DNA from 3 places in the Chitinophaga oryzae genome. Region 1 is predicted to be linked to each of the others. Evidence: riboswitches for the same ligand, from Rfam matches in the RefSeq annotation. Region 1 holds a riboswitch; each other region holds the start of a gene.
What was found. A riboswitch is a leader RNA that binds a small molecule or an ion and turns the genes downstream of it on or off. The one in region 1 is predicted to bind cobalamin.
Positions count from the first base shown of each region.

Region 1 (4,218 bases):
CTGCTGGATTGCGGCCTCGCAGTAACCCTCAAAGTGATAGGCGGCAAATGGAAAGCCTGGATCATGACCTGCATTATGGACGGTATCCGGCGGCCCAGTGCCATTCACCGGGCAATGCACGCCGTGAGTCCGCGAATTATCAATGCGCACCTGAGAGAGCTGGAAGCCTACGGTATCATCTGCAAAAAAATATATGCGGAAAGCCCGGCCAGGGTAGAATATTGGTTCACCGAAGTGGGCGAAAGCGTGTTGCCGGTCATCCAGGCGCTGGAAGACTGGGGCAACCGGCACAAGACTTACATCCACCGTCATAACGCCTCCTACGAAGAGGGCTCCTGCACCTTTTTACAAGGACAGTCATGAGTCCTGCCTGCGCAGGATTTTAATAATGGCAGCGTGTTCTTCCCTGCCGTAACCCGCAGCAATGGCTTTGTTGAAAATATCCGCCGCCAGCGCCGGCAGGGCGGTATGAAGGCCGGCCTCGCGGGTGTGCCGCAGCAACAGTCGCAGGCCCAGACCGGTAGTGTTGATGGTACTTTCCGGACCACTGAAGCGGTTGTACCGGATCACTTCGCCCATATGCCTTACTTCCGTTGCCAGCATGGGCGTAAAGCTTTCCATGAGTTGCCCGAATTCATCTACATTCAGTCCTTCTTTTTCGCAGATGAGCGCACCGTAGCAGAAGCCTATCCAGTTGCCCGCGAGGTACGCCATAGCCGCGGTAGCTAAAGTCGCCGAAGTACCAGGCGCTTCTCCGGCGAAGTTCACAGTGCCGGCCAGCGCCTCCAGTACGTACAGCTGCTGGTCAAAAACGGCTTTATCGCCGGAGGCGGTGATCATTGCCTCCGAAGTACCTATCTGCCGTGGCCATGCCGCAATGCCGCCATGCAGGCAATGCCCACCTTCTCCCCGCACCCGCGCATCCAGGGAGCGGGCATCGCCGGGCGTGCCCGCGCTCAGCTGTATCAGCGTACGGCCATCCAGGGTGGCAGGGACGCCTGTCGTATCCAGTATTTCCGCGGCGGCCTGATAATCAGATACGCATACGATAGTCACCAGGCTGGCCGCGATGGCAGCCGCAGGCCCCGTGGCCAACGTGATGCCTTTCCGCACCAGGGGCGCAGCCTTTTCCGGTGTGCGGTTCCATACGGTGACCTTAAATCCTTTTGCCAGCAAAGCGCCGGCGATGGCGGCGCCCATAGCGCCGAGCCCGATTACAGTGATGTTACCCGTTCCTGTCATGGTACAACTATTTACTGAACAATACGGCAAATTAACGACCATGGCCATCTCCGGCAATAAGGGAGAAAAGATTCCGGGGAGGGAAAAATTCCTCCCTGTCATTACGCCCACAGCCTGTTTGTAATCCTGAAGTATATTACCTACTTTCGCATCCGATCAGTTCTTACTTTATTTCTTATCAGCCGGATAAGGTTTTACTGCACGTAAATTAATAGGGAATTGTGTGTAAATCACAAGCTGTCCCGCAACTGTAAGTAACCAAAAGGTTTTGCCAATCAGTGTCCACTGCCGCAAGGTGGGAAGGACGGCAAAATGTTACAAGCCAGGAGACCTGCCTTACCGGATTTGACAATGCTTTCGTGGATTGAAGCGATCGTCGAGTGATTCCTCTCTGTGTACCTATGGGCATCCTGTGCCCTGCAGGGAGATCGTCTATGCTCTGCCAACACTTCCTTCTCCGAAACATACCGAAATGCTGCGAAGAACTTTTAATTGATTTTATCATTTTAAAAGTTTCAAATGCGTACACACAATCTTGGCTACCCGAGGATAGGCAGCCGGCGTGAACTCAAAAAAGCCTGCGAGGCTTACTGGGCAGGCAAACAGTCATTGACTGATTTATTAACGGCAGGACGCGATATCCGCCATCAGCACTGGCAGCTGCAACAGCAGGCCGGTATTGATCTTATCCCGTGCAACGATTTCTCTTTCTACGACCAGGTGCTCGATATGAGCCTGATGGTGGGCGCCGTTCCACAACGTTATGCTCCCCTGATCACTGAAAGGCAGCTGTCCGTGACCGACCTGATGTTCGCCATGGCAAGGGGTTATCAGCAGGATGGTTATGATATCACAGCTATGGAGATGACCAAATGGTTTGACACCAACTACCATTACATCGTGCCGGAATTCACTGCCGCACAACAGTTTTCCCTGTTCTCCGAAAAAGCCGTAGATGAATTTAAAGAAGCCCTTGAACTGCAGATCAACGCCAAACCGGTGCTGACAGGCCCTGTTTCCTACCTGTTGCTGGGCAAAGAGAAAGAAGCGCATTTTTCCCGGCTGGACCTGATAGACCGTTTATTACCGGTATATATGCAGCTCATCGGTAAACTGTACGATGCGGGCGCACGTTATATCCAGCTGGATGAACCCTGCCTGTCCCTCAATCTCACGGATAAAGAAAGACAGGTATATGCTGCCACCTACGGGGCCATCAGGAGCACATTCCCTGATCTGCATATCATACTCGCCAGCTATTTTGAATGTTATGGAGATAACCTGCCGGTAGCCCTTCAGCTTCCCGTAGATACCCTTCACCTGGACCTCGTGAGATGCCCGAGCCAATTGGGCGACATCCTGGCGTCGCCGCTGCTGTCCGATACGCTGCAGCTTTCGCTGGGACTGGTAGAGGGCCGGAATATCTGGATCAACGACTACCGCCATTCTCTTTCACTGATATGGGAAGCCAGTAATAAAATCGGGGCAAACAGGATATGGATCGCTCCCTCATGTTCCCTGCTGCACGTTCCCTGTGATCTCAGCCTGGAAACCAACGAAAGTACGCTGACACCGGCCATCAAACAGTGGCTGGCGTTCGCCCGTCAGAAGATTGACGAAGTGGTCACCCTGCAGCAACTGTCCTGCGACACACCATCGCCTGCCGCGAAAGCCAGGCTCGATGAAAACATCAGGGCGACAGACAGCAGGAAAACATCACCCCTTATCCACAACGAAAAAGTAAAACAGCGTACCGCGCAAATAACCGATGCCGATGCCCGGCGGCAGCATCCCTTTGCGCAACGCAGGCCTAAACAACGTGCCGCGCTGCAATTACCGCTGTTCCCCACTACCACCATCGGTTCCTTCCCGCAGACAAAAGAGGTACGTACCTGGCGTGCCGCACTCAAAAAACAGGAGATCACCCCGGAACAGTACGATGCTTTGCTGAAAACAGAAACAGAAAAAGCGATCCGCTGGCAGGAGGAAACCGGCATCGATGTACTCGTTCACGGTGAGTTTGAACGAAACGACATGGTGGAATATTTCGGCGAGCAATTGTCCGGTTTCGTTTTCACCGAAAACGGCTGGGTACAGAGCTACGGCTCCCGCTGCGTGAAACCGCCTGTTATCTATGGCGATGTGCACCGCGAAGCACCCATGACCGTGTACTGGTCGGCCTACGCGCAGTCCCTGACCAATAAACTGGTAAAAGGTATGCTGACAGGGCCTGTGACGATCCTCCAGTGGAGCTTTGTGCGGAACGATCAGCCTCGCAGCGAAACCTGCACGCAGATAGCGCTGGCCATCCGGGATGAAGTGACCGACCTCGAACAGGCAGGCATCAAAGTCATCCAGATCGACGAACCGGCCATCCGGGAAGGTCTTCCGTTAAGGAAAGAAAACTGGCAGGCCTACCTGCAATGGGCAGTACGCGCTTTTCGTATAGCCGCCAGCGGTGTAAAAGATGAAACGCAGGTACACACGCATATGTGTTATTCCGAATTCAACGACATCATCCAGCACATCGCCGATATGGATGCCGACGTGATCACCATCGAATGCTCCCGTTCCCAGATGGAGTTGCTGGATGCTTTCGCGGCGTTCCGTTATCCGAATGAAATCGGCCCGGGCGTATATGACATTCACTCTCCGCGCGTGCCTTCCGTAGCGGAAATGACGGCGCTCATGGAAAAAGCCCAAGCCGTTATTCCGGCAGACCAGCTGTGGGTAAACCCCGACTGCGGCCTGAAGACACGTCACTGGGAAGAAACGCGCAAAGCGCTCATCGCCATGGTAGCGGCTGCCCGTGAACTGCGGCAAACAGTAGCCGCCGCCGTTTAATTCATATCTCTCTTTATTCCTCCGGCGGCGACGCTGCCGCCGGAGGCTTGTTCATAAACAACTTCCTTATTCAGCTTCCAGCCACCGGCGCGCTGCTGGATATCCCACAATTTCGCGTATAGCCCTTTACGT
Region 1 covers NZ_CP051204.2:6,407,354-6,411,571, forward strand. Annotated here, with positions in the region: gene HF324_RS25140 (winged helix-turn-helix transcriptional regulator) at 1-363, shown strand, start outside; gene HF324_RS25145 (NAD(P)-dependent oxidoreductase) at 358-1,242, opposite strand; gene HF324_RS33700 (hypothetical protein) at 1,241-1,366, shown strand; cobalamin riboswitch at 1,415-1,595, shown strand; gene metE (5-methyltetrahydropteroyltriglutamate--homocysteine S-methyltransferase) at 1,762-4,086, shown strand; gene HF324_RS25155 (ABC transporter ATP-binding protein) at 4,083-4,218, opposite strand, start outside.

Region 2 (4,218 bases), 3.5 Mb from region 1:
CGGAATAGCTGTCACTATACCCCCAGGCGAAAGCCAGGTTGGTAAGGATACCGCCGGACGTCAGCGTGTTTACCAGTTTGGTGCCGGTAAAAGTCACGGAGTCCTGGTTAGGCGCCATAGCCGGATAGTAGTTGTTGGCCGTATGCCAGGCGTTGGCCTGTACATAACCGCTGTTGCCCTGGTTGTCTTTCCAGTTAACATTGGTACCGGCGGCATGAGGGTTATAATACGTGACGCTGTAATTTTTAACGGTACCGGAAGCGCTGTATTCGCTGCCTGCCAGTTCATACCAGGGGTCGTCGGGGATGCCGTTGGCGTTGAGGTCCTGGCTCACCATTACAATACCCGGCTCAGACCATTGGTACGTAGGGCCTGACGGATTGCCATAGATGCCGATATCTGCCCCTGCGCCGTTTACTACGGAATGGTCAAAACCGAAAACGATGTAACCACCGTAGTTGCCCAGCGACACCATGTTGGTAGTGCTGCCCACCAGCGCCTGCGCGGCGGTAACGGAGCCCAGGCCGGATTCATTGATGAACTGCCCCGGTGCCGGCATATATGTGTATACGGTACTGATCAGCGGACTGCTGGTCAGCGTGGCCGGTCTGACCGTCACATGGCTGACAAGAGCGGTACGGGAGACTTCGGAGGTCTTCCACTCATCGGTCAAAGCATCTTTACGGCAGGAAGCCGAGAACAACAGGGTGGCCAGGGTTAATGCCTGCCAATAGAAATTTTTCATATGATTTAAGGTTTGAGGGAGAAGAAAAAGCAGATCAATAGAATACCGGTAATGCCGGAAAATAGTATCCGGAATACCTCACTGTTTCTTTCAGCGCAGCAGTGCCGGGGTCGTACATCAGCCAGCGGTTATCGTTACTGGCGCCAAATTCGTCAGTGAGCGTGATCACGAGCAGTTCATTACGCGCCGCGTTATACCGTACGGCAGAACCGTAAAAATACTGGCCGGAAGGTACCGTCAGGAAGGGCGCTGACAGGGACGCTGCATTGCCGGGCACATAACGGTATAATTTTGTGCCGCCATATTCGATGTTGCCACCGATACCGGCGGTTGACTTACGCTCAGCGATAAACACAGCGGTGCCGTTGGAAGTCAGTGAACCGGAGCGCCAGGACAGGTAAGCCCACGGGTTGGTGGTAGCGAAAGGCAGCTTCACGCGGGACACCGCCAGCGAAGTGGGATTAATCGCTACGAGCGAATCCTTACCGGTTACCCATACAGTGCCGTCGTTGGTGCGGGCGAAGCCGGCGTCGCCGATACCGAATTTTTTTGCGATGCTGTAGTCGGAAGCATTCAGCGCCACTACCCCGTCGTCTTTGGTCATTACAAATACATAGTTGCCCGCCAGCAGCATATCACCTGCAGGACCGTTGATGCCCGCCACTTTAGTGCCCAGCGTGGGACCGGAAAGACTGATGCGGTACACGCCGTCTACCGCGCTCAGCAAGCCTCTCGATGCATCCACCCCTACAAAAGCATAGCCTTCGCTCTGCGGCAGATTGGCAATCCTGCCCGTTTCCACGAGTGTATGCGCATCCGTTGCTACCAGCGGCCCTCCTACTTTCACCACCATATATACCTTGTTGTTAAAGATGGAGGCAAACTGCAGTGTGGAGGTAGTAGGTCCCAGGTTCTTCGTGGGGTTTTCCTTTTTGTAGATGTCTTTTGCCACCTTGTTACTGTCATAGCTATAGTACCAGAGATCGCCGTTGTTGACACCGTACTGTCCTTCATGTACCATCAGGAAACCGTTTTCATATTTCCCGAATGCGTTCATGCCAGCCTGCGCGGTCACAGCGTTTTCTTTGGGGTGCAGTCCTAATCCGGAATCTGCATTTTCTTTTTTACAGGCGGCAAACAGGGTTAGCAGCGAGGCCGCCAGGGCCAAACACTTGATTGATTTCATAGTTTACAAATTGTGTGGTTATTTTTAATAAAAAAAAACACATCATAGGGCATCCGGGCCTTCAAACATGGCAAGGGTTTTCTATTTTGTTTTCAACTTAAAAACAATTTGCTGCTATTGCTGCTCTTGTGACAGCCTAAGAAACAGTACAGGTTTCTTCTCCTGTACCTGCACGCAGGTGAAACAAAAAAAACAAATACGTGAATATAAAGCCGGCAGGGCCTACATTCTTGAGCCTTTCACCCGAAAGCGACGAATGGTGATCACAGCTGGCAGGTCTTCTGGCTCTCCTGCTTTTCCGGAAACCTTCCCATCTGCGACAGCAGACAGTGGTATGGAGCGCACTCCGGAAAAACGTTGCCGGTATTGGCCGGCGGCAGGATTACAGCTACGGGGATAGCTCCGGTCTCGCACCGGATTCCCTTTTAATGTTCTGCATGAACAGAACAACCAATTGTGGTTACAAACGTACGTTAACTTCCCCGTATAACCAATAAAAAATCCCGGAGAAATAGCTCCGGGATTAAAATATTTTTTGGAAAAATCCTGCTTACAGGTTGAGGTCCTTCACACCGGAAACTTCCGTGGAAATCTCGCCCAGCCAGCCGCCTTCAGCACGCATACCGGTGTGTACGCGGATAAAATCCACGCCCGGCAAACGTACGGAAGTGCCTTTTTTATCTACTGCCCAGCTGATCTTAATGCGCGCTCTGTCATCGGCGTTGCACCAATTGTCAGCATAACCAAAAGGAAACGCAGGGCTTACAAAATAAGTACCGGAGCCTGACTTATCGATGAAGTTTTCATCCGTCAGCCGTGTGCCGGTGAAGCTGATGCTGTCTCCTTTCCACTGCGGATAATAAGGCTGGTTGTGGAAGGAATTGCGGGAGAGGTAACCGGACTTGCCCTGGTTGTCTTTCCAGCGGATATAGGTAGTGTCGGTCAGGTATTGATAGTCATTATTCGGAGTCCTGACTTTATTTTCATCCGGCTTGTAATAAGTGATTTTATAGTCACGGATAGTTTTAGGGCTGTTGTATTCAGAACCGGCAATTTCAAACCATTCGTCGTCGGGTTGTCCGTTCCCGTTGGCATCGTACGCCACCTGGATAATTCCCGGCTCTGCCCAGTTGGCGAAGGCATTGCCCAGGATGGTGAAGCTGAAAGAATCCGGTACGTTCACGATGGTATGGTCAAAACCCATCACCACATAACCGCCGAATCCGCCGAGGTGTATCATGTTACCGCTTTTCAGCGACTCTTCCGCTTTGGCGGTCATTTTCGCCTGATCATCGCCCGTTTCCCATTTCGGCAGGTCATGCACGAACTGCCCGGGAGCCGGCAGGTAATCAAACACGCGCGCCACGCCGTTGGTGTAGGTGCCCGCAGTGACTTTAACGGGAACATCTACACGCTTTTCGCCGGCGGCATTTTTTGCGATGAATGTCAGGGTATACTCGCCTGCTTTCGTAAAGGCATGTACCAGCTCTTTGGTGGAGGCGATCGTATCGTTACCTGTTTTCCAGAGGAAGGTGGTACCCGCGCTTTCGTTTTTCACGGTAGCGGTGAGGCGTACGATTTTCATGTTAGCCGTAGACACGCCACCCTGTGGTGTGTTGACCGTTACATCCGGCGCAGTGGCCGGTGTGTCTTCAGATTTGGAACAGCTGCCGGCCAGGAGGACAGCCAGCACGGAAACGGGTAAAAGTGTATGTTTCATAATGGTTGGTTTTTATTTGTTTGCAGGAAGGAAGGCAAAGTGCGCAGGAATATCGCCGGTAACTACCGACCACTTCTTTTTACCACTTTTATCAAAACAATACAGGATACCGGGAGATACATAATCACGGGCATCTGTTACGTAGATGTCTTTTGTCTCCGGGTCCACCATGATGCCATAAGGCATTTTTATATTTTTTTCCGTGCCATCGGTGATAAAATTACCCGGTAACATCGTCTCTGTTTTTACGTTGATCATCCCGTAGTTGATTTTCCAGGAGGCGCTGATATAGCTGTATTCAGAGCCATACAGGTAACAGGTATCGCCGGAGATGCAGATATTGCTGGCTGCAACGGCAAACCGTTTTTTCACTGCATCGGTTTTGGTGTCCACCACATACAAGGCGGAGGGCCGCTGGTAGTAGTCTCCCCTGCTGGTCACATACAGATCGCCTTCGCTGTCGGCCTTCAGCCGGTGCAGGTTGATGTCCACATGGATTTTTTTGATCTCTTTAAAAGTGGCCAGGTCGATCACGGACACGGTGCTGTCGTAGCCCGGCGGCCGGTA
Region 2 covers NZ_CP051204.2:2,884,285-2,888,502, reverse strand. Annotated here, with positions in the region: gene HF324_RS12055 (PKD domain-containing protein) at 1-745, opposite strand, end outside; gene HF324_RS12050 (DUF5074 domain-containing protein) at 780-1,931, opposite strand; cobalamin riboswitch at 2,186-2,401, opposite strand; gene HF324_RS12045 (PKD domain-containing protein) at 2,482-3,651, opposite strand; gene HF324_RS12040 (YncE family protein) at 3,664-4,218, opposite strand, start outside.
Region 2: linked by a shared signal. The riboswitch ahead of HF324_RS12050 (DUF5074 domain-containing protein) and the one ahead of metE (5-methyltetrahydropteroyltriglutamate--homocysteine S-methyltransferase) in region 1 are both predicted to bind cobalamin.

Region 3 (4,218 bases), 3.5 Mb from region 1:
GCGCAGGGTGGCGGGGGAGAGTCCTTGTTCCCTGTACTGGTCGACACTACAGGTGTGAGCATAGGAGATACCCACAGCCGGCTGGGCTGGTGTTACGGCGATCTGGGAATTGCGACCATGCTGTCAGGGGCCGGAAAACGCCTGCAACGGGCAGATTACAACGAGGCCGCGCTCACTATCCTGCGGGACATTGCGCAGCATCGTAATACGCAAAACGGCGCGGTGCACGACGCCTGCATCTGCCACGGCAGCGCAGGTATCGCTCATATGCTGCAACAGGCGGCCATGGCTGCCGGAGACCCTGTCCTCAATAAAGCGGCCGGAGAATGGCTGCAAACAACACTTCGTATGAATACCTGGAAGGATGGGCCTGCCGGTTACAAGTTTTATCATCATCCCGATTATCACAACAGTCACAATGTACTCGAAGGCATCGCCGGCATTGGCCTGTCATTGCTGGGCTTCCTGCAGCCGGAAATAAAACCGGGGTGGAATAACAGCCTGCTGATATCGTGAACTTTTCATGATACGCTTCATCTTCTTTTTTTTTATATATTACGGGTAGTAAATGAAATCTAAACAGCAGGTTTACCCGGAGATGCCATGCCGATGCATGCCGACGTTACAGCAAATATGAAAAACCATGATCAGATTATATTTTGTGGATGATCATCCATTGATACTAGAGGGACTACGCGCATTACTCAGCTATGAAAAAGATATAGAACTGACAGGGGAAACAAGAACGGGCGAGTCTTGCCTGAATTTCCTGCTGCACCACCAGACCGACGTTGTGTTGCTGGACACCATGCTCCCCGATATTGCCGGGGCCGAGCTGTGTCATCTCATCAAAAAAAATCATCCCGACACTATGGTGCTGGGACTCAGTTACCATAAAGACGGCCGGGAAATACAGGATATGATGGACAGCGGCGCCAGCGGCTGCCTGATGAAAAACGCCGATAAGGAAGAACTGCTCAAAGCGATCCATGATGTCTACAGCGGTCACACTTATCTCTCCCCGGAACTGGCCGCCGGGCTGCAAACCGCTGCCGGCGCCGCCCGCACGCGGGAGCTCCATATCACCAAAAGAGAAAAAGAAGTACTGTGGCTCATCGCCAACGGACATACGAACCATGAAATAGCCGAGAAACTGTTTATCAGCAGCGATACGGTTGACAGCCATCGCCGCAACCTGCTGGGCAAACTTAAAGCCCGCAACACCGCCATGCTCATCAAATGTGCCATCGATCACAAGCTGCTGACAACTTTTTGAAGAAATAAATTAAAGCACTACCTTCGCACCGCAATGGTTTACCCCCTCCGTTGCGGTGCGGGGGTAATTAAAAGGGAACACGGGTGTAAATCCCGGACAGTCCCGCTGCTGTAATTCTCCATAAAACGCCAGGGCATTTGTCCGGCCACTGTTGAACATTCAATGGGAAGGCCGCCCTGAGCTGAGATAAGTCAGAATACCTGCCATGCATTTGTTTTTTAAGCCTTCGTGGAATGAGGCTTGGAAGTGAATCATGTGGCAGTACTGATCCTGCCGTTATTTACCTTGATTTGATTTCCTGTTACGAAGGCCGTTGGATGAACTATCAAAACGGTGAATTAACATGCGTATCCCATTACTGAGGAGTACCCTGTACCTGGTGCTCGCAGGATGCCCTGCTATGTCCCTGAAGGCGCAACAGCAGCCGGACAGCAGCCGGACCAAAGACCTGCGCGAGGTGTCTGTCACTGCACCCCGCAGCAACAGGGAGGTGTCCCCGGGGCAGCAACTGAAAGGGGCTGAACTGCAACGGCTGAACTCCCAGTCCGTAGCCGATGCGCTGCGCTATTTCTCCGGTATCCAGATAAAAGACTATGGCGGTATCGGCGGACTGAAAACGGTGGACGTGCGCAGTATGGGTTCCAACCATACCGGCGTGTTCTACGACGGTATCCAGCTGGGCAACGCTCAAAACGGCGTCATCGATCTGGGCCGGTTCTCCCTGGACAACATGGAGGAAATAGCCCTGTACAACGGTCAGAAAAGCAATATCCTCCAGCCGGCCAAAGACTATTCCTCCGCGGCGGCCATCTATCTCACCTCGCTCAAGCCCCGCTTCGCGGAAGGAGAACAAAGACATGTGAAAGGAACTGTCAAAACCGGTTCCTTCGGCCTCTTTAATCCTTCCTTACTGTGGCAGGAGAAAATCAGCCGGCGTGTAGGCGCCTCCCTCAGCGCGGAATGGGTAAATGCCAACGGCCAATACAAATTCCGCTACCAGAAACAAAAAGGCTACGATACCACCGCTGTCCGCAAAAACACCGATATCAACGCTATCCGCCTCGAAGGCGCCCTGCACGGCGTGATCAACGGCGGCGAATGGAACGGCAAGGTCTATTTCTACGATTCGGAACGCGGCCTTCCCGGTTTCGTGGTCAATAACGTTTTCGGGCATATCGACCGGCAATGGGACCGTAACTTCTTCGTACAGTCGTCCTGGCGCAAAGACTTCTCACCCCGTTATACGCTGCTACTGAACGGAAAATACGCTTACGACTATACGCACTATCTCGCGCCGGACACCGTTCGGTACGTAGATAACCGCTACCATCAGCAGGAAGCTTACTTCTCGGCGGCCAACCAGTTTGTGCTCACCAACTGGTGGCACCTCGGCCTCTCCGGCGACTTCCAGTGGAACAAGATGACGGCGGATATGACCAATTTCTCCTATCCCCAACGTTTCACCACCCTGGTGGCGCTGGCTTCTTCGGTCAACTTCAAACGTTTCAGCGCACAGGCCAGCCTGCTGAACACGATCATGAACGAAGAAACGAAGAAGAACGCCGCCGCCCCTTTTAAGCGGGAGCTGACACCCGCCGTTTTTGTATCCTGGCAGCCCTTCGGCAGCGTGCCTTTTACCTGGCGGTCTTTCTACAAACGTATCTTCCGGATGCCCACCTTCAACGATCTCTATTACACCGATCTCGGGAACTCCAACCTGAAACCGGAGTATACCACGCAATACAATACCGGCCTCACCTTCAATCATACATTCCCCGGCCAAACACTGCAGGAGCTGGGGCTGGAAACAGACGCCTACTACATCGAAGTGACGGACAAGATCGTGGCGGTACCGGCTGCCAGCCAGTTCCGGTGGACCATGATGAACCTCGGTTTCGTGAAAATAAAAGGCGTGGATGTAAAAGCCAAAGCCGTATGGAAAGTGCTGGATGATCTCCTGCTGAGCACCAGAGCGACCTACACCTTCCAGGAAGCGCGCGACTTTACCGACAAGTCGGAGCTTTTTTACGGAGACCAGATTCCTTACATTCCCAAACACAGCGGCTCGCTGATATTCGGTGCTGACTACGGCGCATGGGACCTGAACTACAGCTTCATCTACACCGGGGAACGTTACAACGCCAAGAAAAACAATCCTGAAAACTACATGCAGCCCTGGTATACCAGCGACATTACGCTGACGTATAACCGCAGGGTGCGGCAGGCGAAATGGCGGCTGAGCGCACAGGTGAATAACCTGTTCAACCAATACTACGATGTAGTGCTCAGCTACCCGATGCCGGGAAGGAATTTCAAATTCATTGTATCTGTAAATATTTAACGAGGATGATAAAACAATTGCGTTTTGCAGGAGTAGCTGCAGCATTGACATCGCTGGGGATTGCCGGCTGCCGCACGGGCAACGACATCGTGCCACCGGTGATAACACCGGTAGATACGCCCGTGGCTCACCAACAATACAAAGGCTTTTACCTGTTGAACGAGGGGAACATGGGCAGCAACAAGGCTACCCTGGATTTCTTTGACTTCAGTGCAGGCGTGTACAAAAAAAATATCTATGCAGAGGCTAATCCCACGGTAGTAAAAGAGCTGGGCGATGTGGGCAACGATATCCGTATTTACGGCAGCAAGCTGTATGCCGTGATCAATGTGTCCAACAAGGTGGAGGTGATGGATGCCGCTACTGCTAAACGTATCAGGCAGATAGACCTGCTCAACTGCCGGTATATCACCTTCGCTAACGGGAAAGCCTATATCAGTTCCTATGCGGGCCCGGTGGTGATAGATCCCCGTTCACCCCTTGGCATCGTGGCGGAAGTGGATACGGCCACGCTGCAGATTACCCGTAAGATCGAAGTAGGTTATCAGCCGGAGGAGATGGCCGTAGTTGGCAACAAGTTATATGTGGCCAATTCCGGTGG
Region 3 covers NZ_CP051204.2:2,880,066-2,884,283, forward strand. Annotated here, with positions in the region: gene HF324_RS12025 (lanthionine synthetase C family protein) at 1-516, shown strand, start outside; gene HF324_RS12030 (response regulator) at 644-1,276, shown strand; cobalamin riboswitch at 1,294-1,498, shown strand; gene HF324_RS12035 (TonB-dependent receptor) at 1,620-3,617, shown strand; gene HF324_RS12040 (YncE family protein) at 3,623-4,218, shown strand, end outside.
Region 3: linked by a shared signal. The riboswitch ahead of HF324_RS12035 (TonB-dependent receptor) and the one ahead of metE (5-methyltetrahydropteroyltriglutamate--homocysteine S-methyltransferase) in region 1 are both predicted to bind cobalamin.